One region of the Nonomuraea sp. NPDC049624 genome, then DNA from elsewhere that is predicted to be linked to it. Evidence: riboswitches for the same ligand, from Rfam matches in the RefSeq annotation. Region 1 holds a riboswitch; the other holds the start of a gene.
The links. A riboswitch is a leader RNA that binds a small molecule or an ion and turns the genes downstream of it on or off. The one in region 1 is predicted to bind cobalamin.

Region 1 (8,181 bases):
GGCCGCCGAGCTGGCCGCCGCCCCCGGGCTGCACGTGGTGTCCTCACTCGCGGGACGGGTGAACAACCCGCGGCTGCCCGTGGGCGAGGTGCGGGAAGGCGGGTTCGGCGGGCCGGCGGGCCTGGCCGCGTGGCTGCTGAAGGAGCGCATCGACGTGCTGGTCGACGCCACGCATCCGTTCGCGGAGCGGATGACCGCCTCGGGGGTCGCGGCCTCGTCGGCGACCGGGGTGCCGCTGCTGGTGCTGCGGCGTCCGGGATGGCGGGAGGGACCGGGCGACGCGTGGCTGCGGGTCGGCTCCCTCCAGGCGGCGGCCGGGCTGCTGACCGCGAAGCGGTGGGGCGCGGCCGGCCGGGAGACCCGGGTCTTCCTCACGACCGGGCGCCGCAGCCTGCCGGTGTTCGCGCCGCTGCCCGGCGTGTGGCTGCTGGCCAGGTCGGTGGACCCGCCGGAGGGGCCCGTGCCGGCGAACGTGCACGTCCTGCTGGACCGGGGGCCGTACACCGTCGAGGGCGAGCGCGCCCTGATCCGGGAGCACCGCCTGGACGTGCTGGTGACCAAGGACAGCGGCGGCGGCATGACCACGGCCAAGCTCGGCGCGGCCCGTGAGCTCGGCCTGCCGGTGATCATGGTGGACCGGCCGCCGCTGCCCGCGGGCGTCCGGGCGACGGACAGCGTGGCGGCGGCGGCAGCCTGGGTTCAGGGATAGCGGCGCGGGGTGTAGACGACGCCGCCTTCGGTGGCCCGGGTCGTGGACGAGCCGATGATCAGCAGGCAGCGCATGTCCACCTGGCCCGGGTCCAGCTCGCCGAGCGTGGTGACCGTGACGCTCTCCTCCGGGCCGCCGACGTCGCGGCCGATCACCACGGGGGTGTCCGGCGCCCGGTGCTCCAGCAGCAGGTCCCGGGCGGCGGCGACCTGCCACGTACGGCTCCGCGAGGCCGGGTTGTAGATCGCCAGCACCAGGTCAGCCCGCGCGGCGGCGGACAGCCGGTCGGCCACCACCTTCCACGGCTTGAGCAGGTCGGACAGCGACAGCACGCAGTAGTCGTGCCCGAGCGGCGCGCCCGCCCTGGCCGCGACCGCCTGGGCGGCGGTCAGTCCCGGCACGACCCGCACCGGCACGTCCGGGAAGTCGGCGGCGGCTTCCAGCACGGCGCTGGCCATGGCGAACACGCCCGGGTCGCCGGACGACACGACCGCCACGCGGGCCCCGTCCCGGGCCAGCTCAAGGGCGTGCCTGGCGCGTTCGGCCTCCACCCGGTTGTCGGTGCGGTGGCGGCGCTGGCGCGCGTTCGGGGCCACCCGGTCCACGTACGGGCCGTAGCCGACCAGGTCGGTGGCCGCGGCCAGCGCCTCCTGCGCCTCCGGCGTCAGCCACGGCCGTCCCGCCGGGCCCAGGCCGACCACGGCCACCTCGCCCCGCCCCTCGTCCACCGGGCGCTCGGGGACGAACGTGCGCTCGGCCGGGCTGGCCAGCAGCGCCAGCGAGAAGTACGGGACCCCGTCCGGGTCCACGTCCTTGAGCGGGGCGACCCGCTCGGCGCCCATGGTGGCCCGCTCGACGTACCAGGCGTCGTCGAGGCGGCCCGCCTCGGCCAGCGCGTCGCGCACCTTCCCGAACGTGCGGCCCAGCTTGAGCACGGCGGCCGAGTCGGTGTCGCGCAGCCGCTCGGCCAGCACCTGCGCGGGCAGCGTGCCGGGCAGCACGGTCAGCACCTCGTCCCGCTCGACCAGCGGCCGGCCCAGCACGGCGGCGGCGGCGCTGACCGAGGTCACGCCGGGCACCACCTCGGTCGGGTAGCGGTGGGCGAGCCGCTTGTGCATGTGCATGTAGGAGCCGTAGAACAGCGGGTCGCCCTCGGCCAGCACGACCACGGTGCGGCCCGCGTCCAGGTGGGCGGCCAGGCGTTCGGCGCAGTCGGCGTAGAAGTCGTCGAGCGCCCCCTGGTAGCCGCCGGGGTGGTCGGTGGTCTCCGTGGTCAGCGGGTAGAGCAGCAGCTCCTCGATCTGGCCTTCGCGCATGTACGGCAGCGCGATCGATCGGGCGATGCTGCGGCCGTGCCGGGCGGCGTGGTAGGCGATCACGTCGGCCTCGCCGATCAACCGGGCCGTCCTGACCGTGACCAGCTCGGGGTCGCCGGGGCCCAGGCCGACTCCGTACAGGCGTCCTGACATGGTGCTCACTCCGTCTCGTTCGCGATGGCGTTGATCGCGGCGGCCGTCATCGCACTGCCGCCGCGACGGCCGTGCACCACCAGGTACTCCAGGTCGCTGCCGGCCAGCGCCTGCTTGGACTCGGCCGCGCCGATGAAGCCGACCGGGATGCCGAGCACGGCCGCGGGGCGTCCCGCGCCCTCGGCCACCAGCTCCAGCAGCCGGAACAGCGCGGTCGGCGCGTTCCCGATCGCCACCACCGCCCCCTCCAGGCGGTCGCGCCACAGCTCCAGGGCCGCGGCGCTGCGGGTGGTGCCGAGGCGTTCGGCCAGCTCGGGGACGCGCGGATCGCCCAGCGTGCACAGCACCTCGTTGCCCGCGGGCAGCCTGCGCCGGGTCACGCCGGAGGCGACCATCATGGCGTCGCACAACACCGGCGCGCCGCCGCGCAGCGCCGCCCTGGCCCGCGCGACGACCCGCGGGGACCAGGCCAGGTCGGTCACGAGGTCGGTCATGCCGCACGCGTGGATCATGCGCACCGCCACCTGGGCGACCTCGGGGGGCAGGCCCGTGAGGTCGGTCTCGGCGCGGATGGTCGCGAACGAGCGCCGGTAGATCTCGGCGCCGTCGCGGATGTAGTCGCTCACTCCTGGCGTTCCTCGTATCCGTTGATGGTCGCGATAAGCTGGCGGACCGGGCCGCGCGGCAGGCCGCAGCGCCGCTCGCAACCGGCCCAGTGGACGGGTGTGGCGGGTGCGCGGCCGAGGCTCCGCACCCATTGGCGGGCGTCCGCCCGCACGTCGGCGAGCGCCTTCGCGCAGCCGGGACGGCCGGTGCAGGCGGTGACCCCGGCCCAGGGGGAGTCCGGGTCGGTGACGAGCCCGGCGGCGGCCAGCGCCCGCTCGATCCGGTCCGCCTCGCCGGGGGATCCCGGGGAGCCCGGGGAGCCCGAGGAACCGGGGGAGCCGGGGGAGAGGTCCGGCAGGACGACGGTTCGCCAGGGGGTCAGGCGCACCGGCCGCCCGAGGTCCGCGAGCGCTCCGGCCTGGGCGGACGTCAGACGGCCGAGCGGCACGAGCGCCTCGATCGCCACCCGGCCGTCCCGCTGCGCGATCCTGCCCGCGGACGGGCGGCGCGCGGGGGCGGGTGAGGGCGGCGCGTTCGCGGCGTCCGCGGCCTGCGGGGCGTCGGCGGTGTGGGGCGCCTGCGGGGCCTCCGGGGCGTCCAGTGCGTTCGGGGCGTTCGGTCGGGCTGGTCGGCCGGCGCGCAGGCGGGTGGCGATCGCGGCGGGGCCGTCCGGCAGGTCGCGGATGCGCCAGGCGCGCGGGCCGTCGGGGGACAGCTCGTCCAGGAACGCCTCGGCGGCGTCGATCATGAGCGGCACGGCCGCGTCCGGGGCGACGGTCAGCCCGGTGTCGGCGCCGGCGAGCAGCAGCCGGCCGGTCGCCACGTAGGTGACGTCCGCGCCGAGCCCGGCGACGTCCCGCGTGCCGTCGTCCAGGGCGAACAGGAACCGTCCCGGCAGCGCGGCCAGCCGGGGCCGCGCGCACAGCGCCCGGTCCAGGGCGTCCGCCATCGCCTGCACGTCCAGCAGCCCGTCAGGACCGCGCCCGCTCAGCGGCGAGGCCAGGATGTTGCGCACCCGCTCGTGCGCGGGCGACGGCAGCAGCCCGGCCGCCGCGATGCGCCCGGCGAAGACCTCGGGCGAGCGCAGGCCCCGCACCTGGACGTTCGCCCGCGACGTCAGCTCGATCACGCCCGCTCCCAGCTCGGCCGCGCACCCGGCGAGCACGCGGAGCTGCGCGGCCGACACCGCGCCGCCGGGCAGGCGCAAGCGGGCGAGCGGGCCGTCGGCGGCCTCGTGCACCTGGAGCGCCCCCGGACAGGCATCGGGACGCGTACGTCCGGAAGATTCACCTACGGGCACGAAGGGATCGTAACGCCACTTCTGGGACGGGTCGCTCCTGCCGTAAGCTTCGGCGTAGACGATGGCAATGGGAGGAAGCCGGTGCGAATCCGGCGCGGTCCCGCCACTGTGACCGGGGAGCGAACCCCACCACGAGGCCACTGTCCGGCGACGGACGGGAAGGCCGGGGTGAGCGTCGATCCGGGAGCCAGGAGACTCCTGCCGTCGTGTCACCCGCGACCGGGGCGAGGACCCCGAGGGAGGAATGCGCCGTGCCTGGCGACAGCCGTACCGTTCTGCTGCTCTCCACCTCCGACACCGACCTGCTGAGCGCCCGCGCCTGCGGGGCGGGCTACCGTCTGGGCAATCCCGCCCGGCTGACCGCCGAGGACGTCCCCGGCCTGACGGAGGGCGCCGACCTGGTCGTGGTGCGCCTGCTGGGCGGGCGGCGGGCCTGGCCGGAAGGGCTCGACGCGCTGCTGGCCGGGCCCCGCCCGGTGGTGGTGCTGGGCGGGGAGCAGGCGCCCGACGCCGAGCTGATGGAGTTGTCCACCGTCAGCGGCGGGGTGTGCGCCGAGGCGCACGCCTACCTGGCCCATGGCGGCCCGGCCAACCTGGCCGAGCTGCACGCGTTCCTGTCCGACACCGTCCTGCTGACCGGGCACGGGTTCGAGCCGCCCGTCCCGGCCCCCACCTGGGGACGGCTGGACCGCCCCGCCAGGACCACCGGCGGTCCCGTGGTGGGGGTGCTCTACTACCGGGCCCACCACGTGGCGGGCAACACCGCGTTCGTCGAGGCGTTGTGCGACGCCGTCGAGGACGCGGGCGGGCAGGCGCTGCCGGTCTTCTGCTCGTCCCTGCGCGCGGCCGAGCCGGAGCTGCTGGACACGCTGCGCGCGGCGGACGCCCTGGTCGTCACGGTGCTGGCGGCGGGCGGCTCCCGTCCGGCCACCGCGGGGGCGGGCGGCGACGACGAGGCCTGGGACGTCGGCGCGCTGGCCGAGCTCGACGTGCCGATCCTGCAGGGACTCTGCCTGACCACCACCCGCCAGGCCTGGGAGGAGAACGACGACGGGCTGTCGCCGCTGGACGCCGCCTCACAGGTGGCGATCCCGGAGTTCGACGGGCGGATCATCACGGTGCCGTTCTCGTTCAAGGAGATCGACCCCGACGGGCTGACCGTCTACGTCGCCGACCCCGAGCGGGCCGCCCGGGTGGCGGGCATCGCGGTGCGCCACGGCCTGCTGCGGCACACCCCTCCCGCCGAACGGCGGCTGGTGGTGATGTTGTCGGCGTACCCGACCAAGCACTCCCGCGTCGGCAACGCGGTCGGGCTGGACACCCCGGCGAGCACCGTCCGGCTGCTGGCCCGTCTCGCCGAGGCGGGGTACGACCTGGGCGACGGCTTCCCCGGCGTGGCCGACCAGGACGGCGACGCGCTCGTCCACGCGCTGATCGCCGCCGGCGGCCAGGACCAGGACTGGCTGACCGAGGAGCACCTGGCGGGCAACCCGGTCCGCATCTCCGCCGCCTCCTACGAACAGTGGTACCGGACGCTGCCCGCGGCCCTGCGCGAGGAGATGGAGCGCCACTGGGGGCCGCCGCCCGGAGAGTTGTTCGTGCACGAGGGCGAGGACGGGACCGACATCGTGCTGGCCGCGCTGCGGGCCGGGAACCTCGTGGTGATGGTGCAGCCGCCGCGCGGCTTCGGGGAGAACCCGATCGCCATCTACCACGACCCCGACCTGCCGCCCAGCCACCACTACCTGGCCGCCTACCGCTGGCTGTCGGCCGAGTTCGGCGCGCACGCGATGGTGCACGTCGGCAAGCACGGCAACCTGGAGTGGCTGCCCGGCAAGTCGGCGGGGATGTCGGCCGCGTGCGGCACCGACGCCGCCATCGGCGACCTGCCGCTGGTCTACCCCTTCCTGGTCAACGACCCGGGGGAGGGCACGCAGGCCAAGCGGCGCGCGCACGCCGTGCTGGTGGACCACCTGGTGCCGCCGATGGCCCGCGCCGACACCTACGGCGACATCGCCCGGCTGGAGCAGCTCCTGGACGAGCACGCCACGATCGCCGCCATGGACCCCGCCAAGCTGCCCGCGATCCGGGCGCAGATCTGGACGCTGATCCAGGCCGCCCGGCTCGACCACGACCTCGGGCTGGCCGACCGGCCGCACGACAGCGAGTTCGACGACCTCATCCTGCACGTGGACGGCTGGCTGTGCGAGGTGAAGGACGCGCAGATCCGCGACGGCCTGCACGTCCTCGGCCAGGCGCCCACCGGCCAGGTCCGGGTGGACCTGGTGCTGGCCATGCTGCGCGCCCGCCAGATGTGGGCCGGCCGGGAGACGCTGCCCGGCCTGCGCGAGGCGCTCGGCCTGGCCGAGGACGGCACGGCGGGGCTCGGCGACGTGGACCGCGCGGAGACGACCGCCCGCGCCCTGGTCGAGGCCATGGAGCAGCACGCCTGGGCCCCGGAGGCAGCCCCCGCCGTCGCCCGCGCGGTACTGGACGCGACACCCGGCCTCGCTCCCGACGCGTCGGACGGTACGCCCGGTGCCGCTCCCGCCGCATCGGTGGGCCGTGTGGCCGAGGGACGGGTGGAGCTGGTGGCGCGGGTGCTGGCGTTCGCCGCCGCCGAGATGGTGCCGCGCCTGGCTCGCACCACCGACGAGCTGGATCACGTCCTGCACGCCCTGGACGGCGGCTACGTGCCCGCCGGCCCCAGCGGCTCCCCGCTGCGCGGCCTGGTCAACGTGCTGCCGACCGGCCGCAACTTCTACTCCGTGGACCCCAGGGCGGTGCCCAGCCGCCTGGCCTGGGAGACCGGCCAGGCCATGGCGGAGTCGCTGCTGGAGCGCTACCGCGCCGACACCGGCGAGTGGCCGCGCTCGGTCGGGCTGTCGGTGTGGGGGACCAGCGCCATGCGCACGGCGGGCGACGACGTCGCCGAGGTGCTGGCCCTGCTCGGCGTCCGCCCCGAATGGGACGAGGCGTCGCGTCGCGTCATCCGCCTGGAGCCGATCCCGCTCGCCGAGCTGGGCCGCCCGCGCATCGACGTGACGGTCCGCATCAGCGGCTTCTTCCGCGACGCCTTCCCGCACGTGGTCGGCATGCTCGACGACGCCGTACGGCTGGTCGCGTCGCTGGCGGAGCCGGCCGAGGAGAACTACGTCCGCGCCCACGTGGCCGCGACCGGCGGCGACGAGCGGCTGGCCACCATGCGCGTCTTCGGCTCCGCGCCCGGCGCCTACGGGGCCGGGCTGCTGCCGCTCATCGACAGCCGCAACTGGCGCGACGACGCCGACCTGGCCGAGGTGTACGCCGTGTGGGGCGGCTACGCCTACGGCCGCGACCTCGACGGCGTCGCCGCCCGCCCCCAGATGGAGGACGCCTACCGCCGCATCGCCGTCGCCGCCAAGAACGTCGACACCCGCGAGCACGACATCGCCGACTCCGACGACTACTTCCAGTACCACGGCGGCATGATCGCCACCGTGCGGGCGCTCACCGGCAGGGCCCCGGCCGCCTACGTCGGCGACAGCACCCGTCCCGACGCCGTGCGCACCCGCACCCTGTCGGAGGAGACCTCACGGATCTTCCGCGCCAGGGTCGTCAACCCGCGCTGGCTGGCCGCCATGCGCCGCCACGGCTACAAGGGCGCCTTCGAGCTGGCCGCCACCGTCGACTACCTGTTCGGCTACGACGCCACCACCGGCGTGGTCGCCGACTGGATGTACGACAAGCTGACGGAGACGTACGTGCTCGACCCCGAGAACCAGGCGTTCATGGCCCGCTCGAACCCCTGGGCGCTGCACGGCATCGCCGAACGCCTCCTGGAGGCCGCCGAGCGCGGCATGTGGCAGCACCCCGACCCAGAGGTCCTGCGCGGCCTGCAGGAGGTCTACCTCAAGACCGAGGGCGACCTGGAGGACGACACCAGCCGCTGAGCCAGGCCGGGCGCGCCCGCCCAGTGAAGATGCAGGTAGGACGCGGTCACGCCGGGATCGCCGTACCCGTCGTGGCCGCCGTCCCAGCGGAACAGCGGCTCGCCCGCGTACGTGACGGCCGTCCGGTGGAACTCGTGCCCGCGCAGCCGCTCGCCCGTCCTGGTG
Region 2 (8,181 bases), on a different contig from region 1:
TGGACCACCGCGGCCTGTACGAACGCTGCGGCGGCCGGGGCGTCCCGGCGCCGGCGCCCGGCTACTTCTTCGGCGGGATGCCGTTGCCGCTGCACACGCTCGGCGCGGCCAACCCGATGTACCTGCTGCCCTGCGACCAGCGCGACCTCGAACGGGTGCTCGCCGCGCGCGCGGCCGAACTGGGCGCGGAGGTGCGGCGCGGCCAGGAGGTGATCTCCTTCGGCCAGGACGCCGACCGGGTCGAGGTCGTGACCCGCGGCCCCGGCGGCGCCGAGACCACCCTCACCGCCCGCTACCTGGTCGGCTGCGACGGCGGCCACAGCATGGTCAGGAAGGCGGCGGGCATCGGCTTCCCCGGCGTCAGCGACGACCACGTCGTGGACCGCTCGGCCCTCATCGGCCCGAGCGAGCACTTCCGGGTCCTGCCCGGCGGCCGCGTCCTGATCGAGGGGCTCGGCGAGATCCCCGCCCACTTCCACCGCACCGATCGCGGCGTCTTCACCCTCCTGGCCCACGACCCGCGGCGGCCGCTGATCAACACCGCCGAGTGGGAGGAGCATCCGGCGGGCGGCTTCCCGGGGCCGGGCGCGCCGATGACGCTGGCCGAGATGGAGAAGAGCGTCGAACGCGTCCTCGGGGTGCGCCTGCCGCTGAGCCCGCCGCCCGAGGGAGCGCCGATCATGCTGCGCCGGCTGTGCGGGCGCAACACCCGGCTCGCCGACCGCTACCGCGCCGGACGCGTCTTCATCGCCGGCGACGCCGCCCAGGTGAGCCACGGGCCCACCCTGAACCTGGCGCTCCAGGACGCCGCCAACCTGGCCTGGAAACTCGCCGCCACGCTCCGGGGGCAGGCCCCGGAAGGGCTCCTGGACAGCTACGAGACCGAGCGCCGCGCGTGCGCGGAACGCGTGGTCACCCAAACCCTGGCCGCGACCGCCCTGCTGGCGCCCGGCGCCGAGGTCACCGCGCTACGACGGCTGTTCGCCGAGCTCCTGGGCCGTACGGAGAACCTGCGCATGATCGCCGAGCTGATGGCGGGCGGCGACGTCCGCCACGACATGGGGGAGGAGCGGCCCGCCGGGCCCACCGGCTGGTTCGCGCCGTCCCTGGCGCTGACCACCGGCGACGGGCGGTCGTGGCGCCTGGCCGAGCTGATGCGCGACGCCCGCCCCCTGCTCCTGGACCTGACCGGCGGCGACGCCCTGGCCGCCGCCGCCGCGCCCTGGTTCGACCGGGTCCGGCACGTGGCCGCCACCGCCGCCGCCGACGCCCCCGCCCCGGCGCTGCTCGTCCGGCCGGACGGCTACGTCGCCTGGGCGGGCGCGGGCCCCGACGGCCTCAGGGCCGCCCTCGCCCGCTGGTTCGGCCCGAGCTGAGCCCGGCCGCCCGTCCGGAGGGGGAGGGGTCACTCCGGGCTGGTGACGCGGGCCAGCACGATGCCGCCGACGATGAGCGCCAGCGCCGCCATCCGGCCGATCGACAGCGGGTCCTTGTGCACGACGACGCCCAGGGCGATGGCGCCGACCGCCCCGATGCCGGTGAAGACGGCGTAAGCGGTGCCGACCGGGAGGGTCTTCATCGAGTACGACAGGAGCCAGACCGCGGCCACCATGAGGACGAAGCAGATCAGCGTGGGCAGCGGCCTGGTGAAGCCCTGGGTGGGCTTGATGCTCTGCGCCCAGGCGATCTCGACCAGCCCGGCCAGCCCGAGGATGAGCCAGTTCATCGTCAGAACTCCTTCCCCAGGTCGCGGGCGCCGCGCAGCGCGGCGGCGTACAGCTCGTCGTGCTGGGCGCGCAGGTGGAACAGGCCGGGGTCGATGCGGGAGTTGGCCAGCTCGGCGGCGACGACGGTGGTGTCCTCGACGGCGAAGTGGCCGGCGAAGAAGTCACGCAGGTAGCGCTCCTGGTAGTCGAACCTGGCCTTGGGGGCGCCGGGCGAGTAGGCCCCGCCGCGCGCGGTGGTGACCACGAAACGCCGCCCGGCCAGGGACATCTTGGGGAAGGTCACCTGGTCCAGCCACGCCTTGAGCGCCGACGGGATCGAGTAGTTGTACATCGGGGTGGCGATCAGCACCACGTCCGCGGCCACCAGCTGCGACAGCAGCGGCTCGACGATCGCCCACGCGGCCGCCTGCTCCGGGGTGCGGGCGGCCTCGTGGTAGCGGGAGATGTCGGTGATCTGGTTGGCCATGACGTAGTCGCACAGCTCGGTCCACGCCTCCCCGATGTGCGGCACCGGCTCGGCGGCCAGGTCGCGGTGGACGTAGGTGCCCTCGGGGTGGGCGGACCGCCACGCCTCGGCGAAGGCGTCGCCGAGCTCGCGGCTGATGGAACGGCGTCGGGCGCTGGCGTCCAGGTGCAGCAGAACGGCCATGAGGGGCTCCTCGAACTAAGCGGACATGACGTCCGGTTTGCGGTCGAGGTGACCGTAGCAACTAAGCGGGCACGTTGTCCACTTATCTCGGAGTGGGTTAGAGTCGCCGCCATGGAGTCCCGTACCGAGTTGCTGACCGGACGTCCCGTGGCGGAGGCGGGCCGCCCGCGCGAGCGCGCCGACGCCGCCCGCAACCGCGCCAAGGTGCTCGCCGCGGCGGCCGAGCTGTTCGCCACCCGCGACCCGCGCGGCGTGACCATGGACGACATCGCCAAGGCCGCGGGCGTCGGGCGGGGCACGCTCTACCGCCGCTATCCCGACACCGTCTCGATCGCGCAGGCCCTGCTCGACGAGCACGAGCGCGCGCTGCAGGAACGCCTGCTGCGCGGCGACCCGCCGCTCGGCCCCGGCGCGCCCCCCGCCGAGCGGCTCGCCGCCTTCTACGCCGCGATGGTCGGCCTGCTGGACGAGCACATCTCGCTCGTCCTGGGCGCCGAGCAGGGCGCCCTGCGCTACGCCACCGGCGCCTACGGGTTCTGGCGGGCGCACGTGCGGGTGCTGCTGACCGAGGCGGGCGTCCCGGAGACCGAGGCGCTGGCCGACATCCTGCTCGCCCCGCTGGGCCCCGACGTCTACGCAGAGCAGCGCAGGCGCGGGCTCACCCCCGGGCAGATCACCGCCGCCCTGACCCGGCTGGCGCACGGCGTCGTCGCCCGGGACGCCGTGCGCTGACCGCACCGGCGGCGGCTCACCCCCAGGCCGCCGCCTTGTCGTACGGGTCGACGTTCCTGAAGGCCATCCCGACGATCTCCTCGACGTCCTCGTCGCCGTAGGCGCCGGGCAGGGCCAGGCCGAGGCGTTCGAACAGCGCCCGGACCTCCTCGACCGTGGGCGAGAACGACAGCGTCACGTCCTCGGCGCCCCTGAGGTTCAGCGGGCGCGCCTGGCGGAGGCTGGCGTGCAGCTCGGTGGCCCAGCAGTCGAGGGCCAGGGCGTTCCCGGTGATGACGGTGGCGGGGAAGCCGGGCCCCCGCTGCGTGATGAACATGTGGCGGGAGGACAGCTCGTAGCGGAACGTCGAGGCGATCGAGGAGAACCCGATCTCGATGTCCAGGAGCTCGTAGCGCTGGTGATGCCAGCAGGCCGACAGCACGGTCGCGTAGAGCTCCCTGCGGGTGCCGTCGGCGGTCCAGGTCAGCTCCGGGCTGTCGTCGTCCAGCGCCAGGCTGCGGTGCAGGCGGACGAACCGCTCGCACAGCGCGAGGTCGTCCGGGTCCAGGATCTCCAGCCGGACCAGCAGCGCCCGCCGTCCCTGACGGGCCTTGGCCAGGCATTCGGGCAGCGTCACCGCGCGCACGTACGCGCCCGTCGAGCCCTTGAAGATCCACCGGTCGGTGTCCCCGCGCGCCTGCGCCAGCACCCGGTTGAACTCCTCGCCGCGCACCAGCCGGACCGCCGACTGCTCCTGGAGCAGGGACGGCAGCAGGTCGAGCTTGCGATCGGCGGCGAGCACGGCCCGCTCCACGGCGTTCTCCGCCGACTGCGCCCGCGTCCGGCTGCGCAGCATGACGAACGCGAGCACCGCCAGCGTGGCCACGGTGGCGTTGCTGACGGCCTCCGCGGTGGCGATGCCCGCGACGTCCAGAATGCTCACGACGACCGCCACCGCCAGGGCGATGAGGATGTCGACGTTGACGCCGACCCAGGCGAGGATGCGCTTCACTGACCGTCCCATCGCGAGGGGCCACGGGGTGACACTTCGAATCATGAAGCAGAACCCGGCGGCACGCGAGGGGGCGGCCCGTCCCCGCTCCGGTCGCGGGGTTACGCGGCGAGGGCGTCGCGGAGGAAGCGCAGGATGTCCGCCCGCGCGTCCTCGGCCTGGGGGGCCAGCGCCGGCATGCTGAGGAAGGCGTGCCCGGCCTCGGGGTACTCGGCCAGGCGGGTGGGGGTGCCGGCGGCCCGCAGCGCCTCGGCGTAGCGGCGGCCGTGGTCGGCGATCGGGTCGTGGGTCGGCACCGCCACGAGCGCCGGGGCCAGCCCGCCCAGGTCGTCGGCGTGCAGCGGGGAGAGCGCGCGGGCGTCCGTCCCCTCGGGCACGGCGAGCCGGTGGAACAGCCGCAGCACCGGCACGCTGAGCGTCGGGGTGTCGGCGTACCGGGCGATCGAGGGGTGGTCGAACATCGTCCCGGTCACGTCCACGGCCGGGTTGACCAGCACCTGCGCCTTCAGGGGCAGGCCGGCGTCGCGTGCCCTGATCGCCGCCAGGGCGCAGATCAGGCCGCCGCAGCTCTCGCCGAACAGGACGGTCCGCGCCGGGTCGACACCCCATTGCGCGGCGTGCTCCAGCACGTGGCGGAGCACGTCCCAGCCGTCGTCGGCGGCGTCGGCCAGCGGCGTGCGCCGGTCGAGGAGGCGGTGGTCCACCGAGGCGACGATGGCGGGCAGGCGGGCGGCGAGGTGGCTGTTGACCCAGTCGCTCTGCGGCGCCGTGCCGACGAAGCCGCCGCCGTGCACGTGCAGCACGAGCGGCAGGACGTCCCCCGGCTCTGCCGCGGCGCGCGGCCGGTGGACCCGGACGCGGATGTCGCGGCCGGGCAGCGCCACCGTCCGCCAGTCGATGGCGGCGCCGGGGTCCGGCCGGCCGGTGATCGCCTGGGCCTCGGCGGAGGCGCGCAGCCGGTTCTCCGCCTCGGCGTAGGCGGCCAGCTCGGCGGGGGTGACGGTGTCCCAGTCCGGCGTGACCGGACGGCCGGTGGAGGTCTGGCGCATGGTCGTCTCCTCAGCTTTTCGCTACTTGAAGTATCGATACCTAAGGTAGCGAAAACGGGGCGCGACCGGTCTGTGGCGTCGATCACACGCCCCGCCCGCGCGGCACGCGGAGAGGCGGCCCGGCCGGCCTCGCGACGGGCGGACGGATCGGAGCGCGGGTTCTTCGCAACACGAGATGTTGGGTGTGACTTTTTGATCCACCCTATATATGGTGTTCCCCGCAGCCGGTTCGGTCGCCCCGCCAGGGCGGCCGAGGCAAGAGGGAACCCGGTGGGAATCCGGGACTGCCCCGCAGCGGTGAGTGGGAACGAACGCCGTCACACGCACTGGGCCGACGGCCCGGGAAGCGACGGCCAGTAGGCAGCGACAGCATGCCCACGAGTCCGAAGACCTGCCGGCGCGCCGCGCGCGATCATGCGCGCGCGGCTGCTCCGAGACCGCGTGGGACGGTGGACGGCGCTGGCGAGAGGGCTGTGGCGCCTCGTCGTCCGCCTCCTGCGCGCGTTCTCGGCAGCTGACCGAGTTCACGAGGGGAGAGCGCAGTGACGGTCACAGGGGACCCGATGACGGACCTGGCCGAGCCGGCGCGGGCGGACGCCGACAGGTCCGCGCCGCGGCGCGTGCAGATGCAGGTGCGCAAGCGCAACGGCACCGCTGAGCCGGTCGACGTCAACAAGATCGTACGTGCGGTGGAGCACTGGGCGACCGATCTGACGGACATCGACCCGATGCGGGTGGCCACCAAGACGATCAGCGGCCTCTACGACGGGGCCACCACCGCCGAGCTGGACCGGCTGTCCATCCAGACGGCCGCCGAGATGATCGGCGAGGAGCCGCAGTACTCGCGCCTGGCCGCGCGGCTGCTGTCGGGCTACATCGACAAGGAGGTCCGCGGGCAGGGCGTGGCCTCCTTCAGCCAGGCGATCCGGCTGGGCCACGCCGAAGGGCTCATCGGCGACGAGACCGCCGAGTTCGTCAACGCCAACGCCCGCAAGCTGGACGACGCCATCGACGTCACCGCCGACCTGCGGTTCGAGTACTTCGGGCTGCGCACGGTCTACGACCGTTACCTGCTGCGCCACCCGTCCACCCGGCTGGTGGTGGAGACGCCGCAGTACTGGCTGCTGCGCGTGGCCTGCGGGCTGGCCGAGACGCCCGCCGAGGCCGTCGGCTTCTACCGGCTCATGTCGTCGCTGGCCTACCTGCCCAGCTCGCCGACGCTGTTCAACTCCGGCACCCGGCACACCCAGATGTCCTCCTGCTACCTGGTCGACTCGCCCCGTGACGAGATCGGCTCCATCTACGACCGGTACGCCCAGGTGGCGCAGCTGTCGAAGTTCGCCGGCGGGATCGGCATCTCCTGGTCGCGGGTGCGCTCCCGGGGCGCGCTGATCCGCGGCACGAACGGGCACTCCAACGGCATCGTCCCGTGGCTGCGCACGCTCGACGCGTCGGTGGCCGCCGTCAACCAGGGCGGCCGGCGCAAGGGCGCGGCCTGCGTCTACCTGGAGCCCTGGCACCCCGACGTCGAGGAGTTCCTGGAGCTGCGCGACAACACCGGCGAGGACGCCCGCCGCACCCACAACCTCAACCTGGCCAACTGGATCCCCGACGAGTTCATGCGCCGGGTCGAGGCCGACGGCACCTGGTCGCTGTTCGACCCCGACGAGGTCCCCGAGCTGCCCGACCTGTGGGGCGAGGCGTTCGAGGAGGCATACCGCGCCGCCGAGCGCGACGGCCGGTACGTCCGGCAGATCAAGGCCCGCGACCTGTACGCCAAGATGATGCGCACCCTGGCCCAGACCGGCAACGGCTGGATGACCTTCAAGGACGCCGCCAACCGCCTGTGCAACCAGGCGGCCGAGCCCGGCAACGTGGTGCACCTGTCCAACCTGTGCACCGAGATCGTCGAGGTGTCCAGCGACGCCGAGACCGCGGTCTGCAACCTCGGGTCGGTCAACCTCGCCGCACACCTGACCGGCGGCGACATCGACTGGGAGCGGCTGCGCGCCACCGTCCGCACCGCGGTCACCTTCCTCGACCGGGTGATCGACATCAACTACTACCCGAGCGAGCAGGCCGCGGCCAGCAACCCGCGCTGGCGTCCGGTCGGCCTCGGCGTGATGGGCCTGCAGGACGTCTTCTTCGCCCTGCGCCTGCCGTTCGACTCGGCCGAGGCCAAGGAGCTGTCCACCCGGATCGCCGAGGAGATCTACCTGTCGGCGCTGGAGACCTCCGCCGGCCTGGCCGAGCGTTTCGGCGCCCACCCCGCCTACGACCAGACGTGGGCGGCCCGCGGCCGGCTCCAGCACGACCTGTGGGGCCAGAGCGGCACCCAGGCCGGGCGCTGGGACGCGGTGCGCGAGCGCATCGCCGCGCACGGCCTGCGCAACTCGCTGCTGATCGCGATCGCGCCGACCGCCACCATCGCCTCGATCGTCGGCTGCTACGAGTGCATCGAGCCGCAGGTGTCCAACCTGTTCAAGCGCGAGACGCTGAGCGGGGAGTTCCTGCAGATCAACAACGCGCTGGTGGCCGAGCTGAAGTCGCGCGGCCTGTGGAACGAGCGCGTCCGGGCGGCCATCAAGCAGGCCGAGGGGTCGGTGCAGGGCATCGCCGAGCTGCCGGAGGACGTGCGCCGGCTGTTCCGCACCGCCTGGGAGCTGCCGCAGCGGGCGCTGATCGACATGGCCGCCGCGCGCTCGCCGTTCATCGACCAGAGCCAGTCGCTCAACCTGTTCATGAGCGCGCCGACGATCGACAAGCTCTCCTCGATGTACCTGTACGCCTGGAAGTCCGGCCTGAAGACCACCTACTACCTGCGCTCGCGCCCGGCCACCCGCATCCAGCAGGCCACCGTGCCCCTCGCGCCCTCCGCGCCCGCCGCGCCCCGCGCGAACAAGTCCGAGGAGGCCCTGGTGTGCTCCCTGGAGAACCCCGAGTCGTGCGAGGCCTGCCAGTGACCCCCGAGGAGAACCCGATGTTGCTCGACCCGGGCATGAGCCTGACCCTGCGGCCCATGCGCTACCCCCT

Region 2: it holds a riboswitch for cobalamin, as region 1 does, so the genes downstream of both, AB0J76_RS45515 (ribonucleoside-diphosphate reductase subunit alpha) here and cobN (cobaltochelatase subunit CobN) in region 1, are expected to answer to the same signal.

Annotation. Positions count from the first base shown of each region.
Region 1 covers NZ_JBFAOR010000009.1:286,169-294,349, reverse strand. Annotated here, with positions in the region: gene AB0J76_RS35215 (cobalt-precorrin-6A reductase) at 1-709, shown strand, start outside; gene AB0J76_RS35210 (precorrin-2 C(20)-methyltransferase) at 700-2,178, opposite strand; gene AB0J76_RS35205 (precorrin-8X methylmutase) at 2,184-2,804, opposite strand; gene cobG (precorrin-3B synthase) at 2,801-4,084, opposite strand; cobalamin riboswitch at 4,156-4,282, shown strand; gene cobN (cobaltochelatase subunit CobN) at 4,336-8,016, shown strand; gene AB0J76_RS35190 (cobyrinate a,c-diamide synthase) at 7,971-8,181, opposite strand, start outside.
Region 2 covers NZ_JBFAOR010000018.1:84,722-92,902, reverse strand. Annotated here, with positions in the region: gene AB0J76_RS45545 (FAD-dependent monooxygenase) at 1-1,376, shown strand, start outside; gene AB0J76_RS45540 (multidrug efflux SMR transporter) at 1,406-1,726, opposite strand; gene AB0J76_RS45535 (NAD(P)H-dependent oxidoreductase) at 1,729-2,376, opposite strand; gene AB0J76_RS45530 (helix-turn-helix domain-containing protein) at 2,488-3,108, shown strand; gene AB0J76_RS45525 (hypothetical protein) at 3,125-4,099, opposite strand; gene AB0J76_RS45520 (alpha/beta hydrolase) at 4,201-5,148, opposite strand; cobalamin riboswitch at 5,357-5,562, shown strand; gene AB0J76_RS45515 (ribonucleoside-diphosphate reductase subunit alpha) at 5,691-8,111, shown strand; gene AB0J76_RS45510 (ribonucleotide-diphosphate reductase subunit beta) at 8,129-8,181, shown strand, end outside.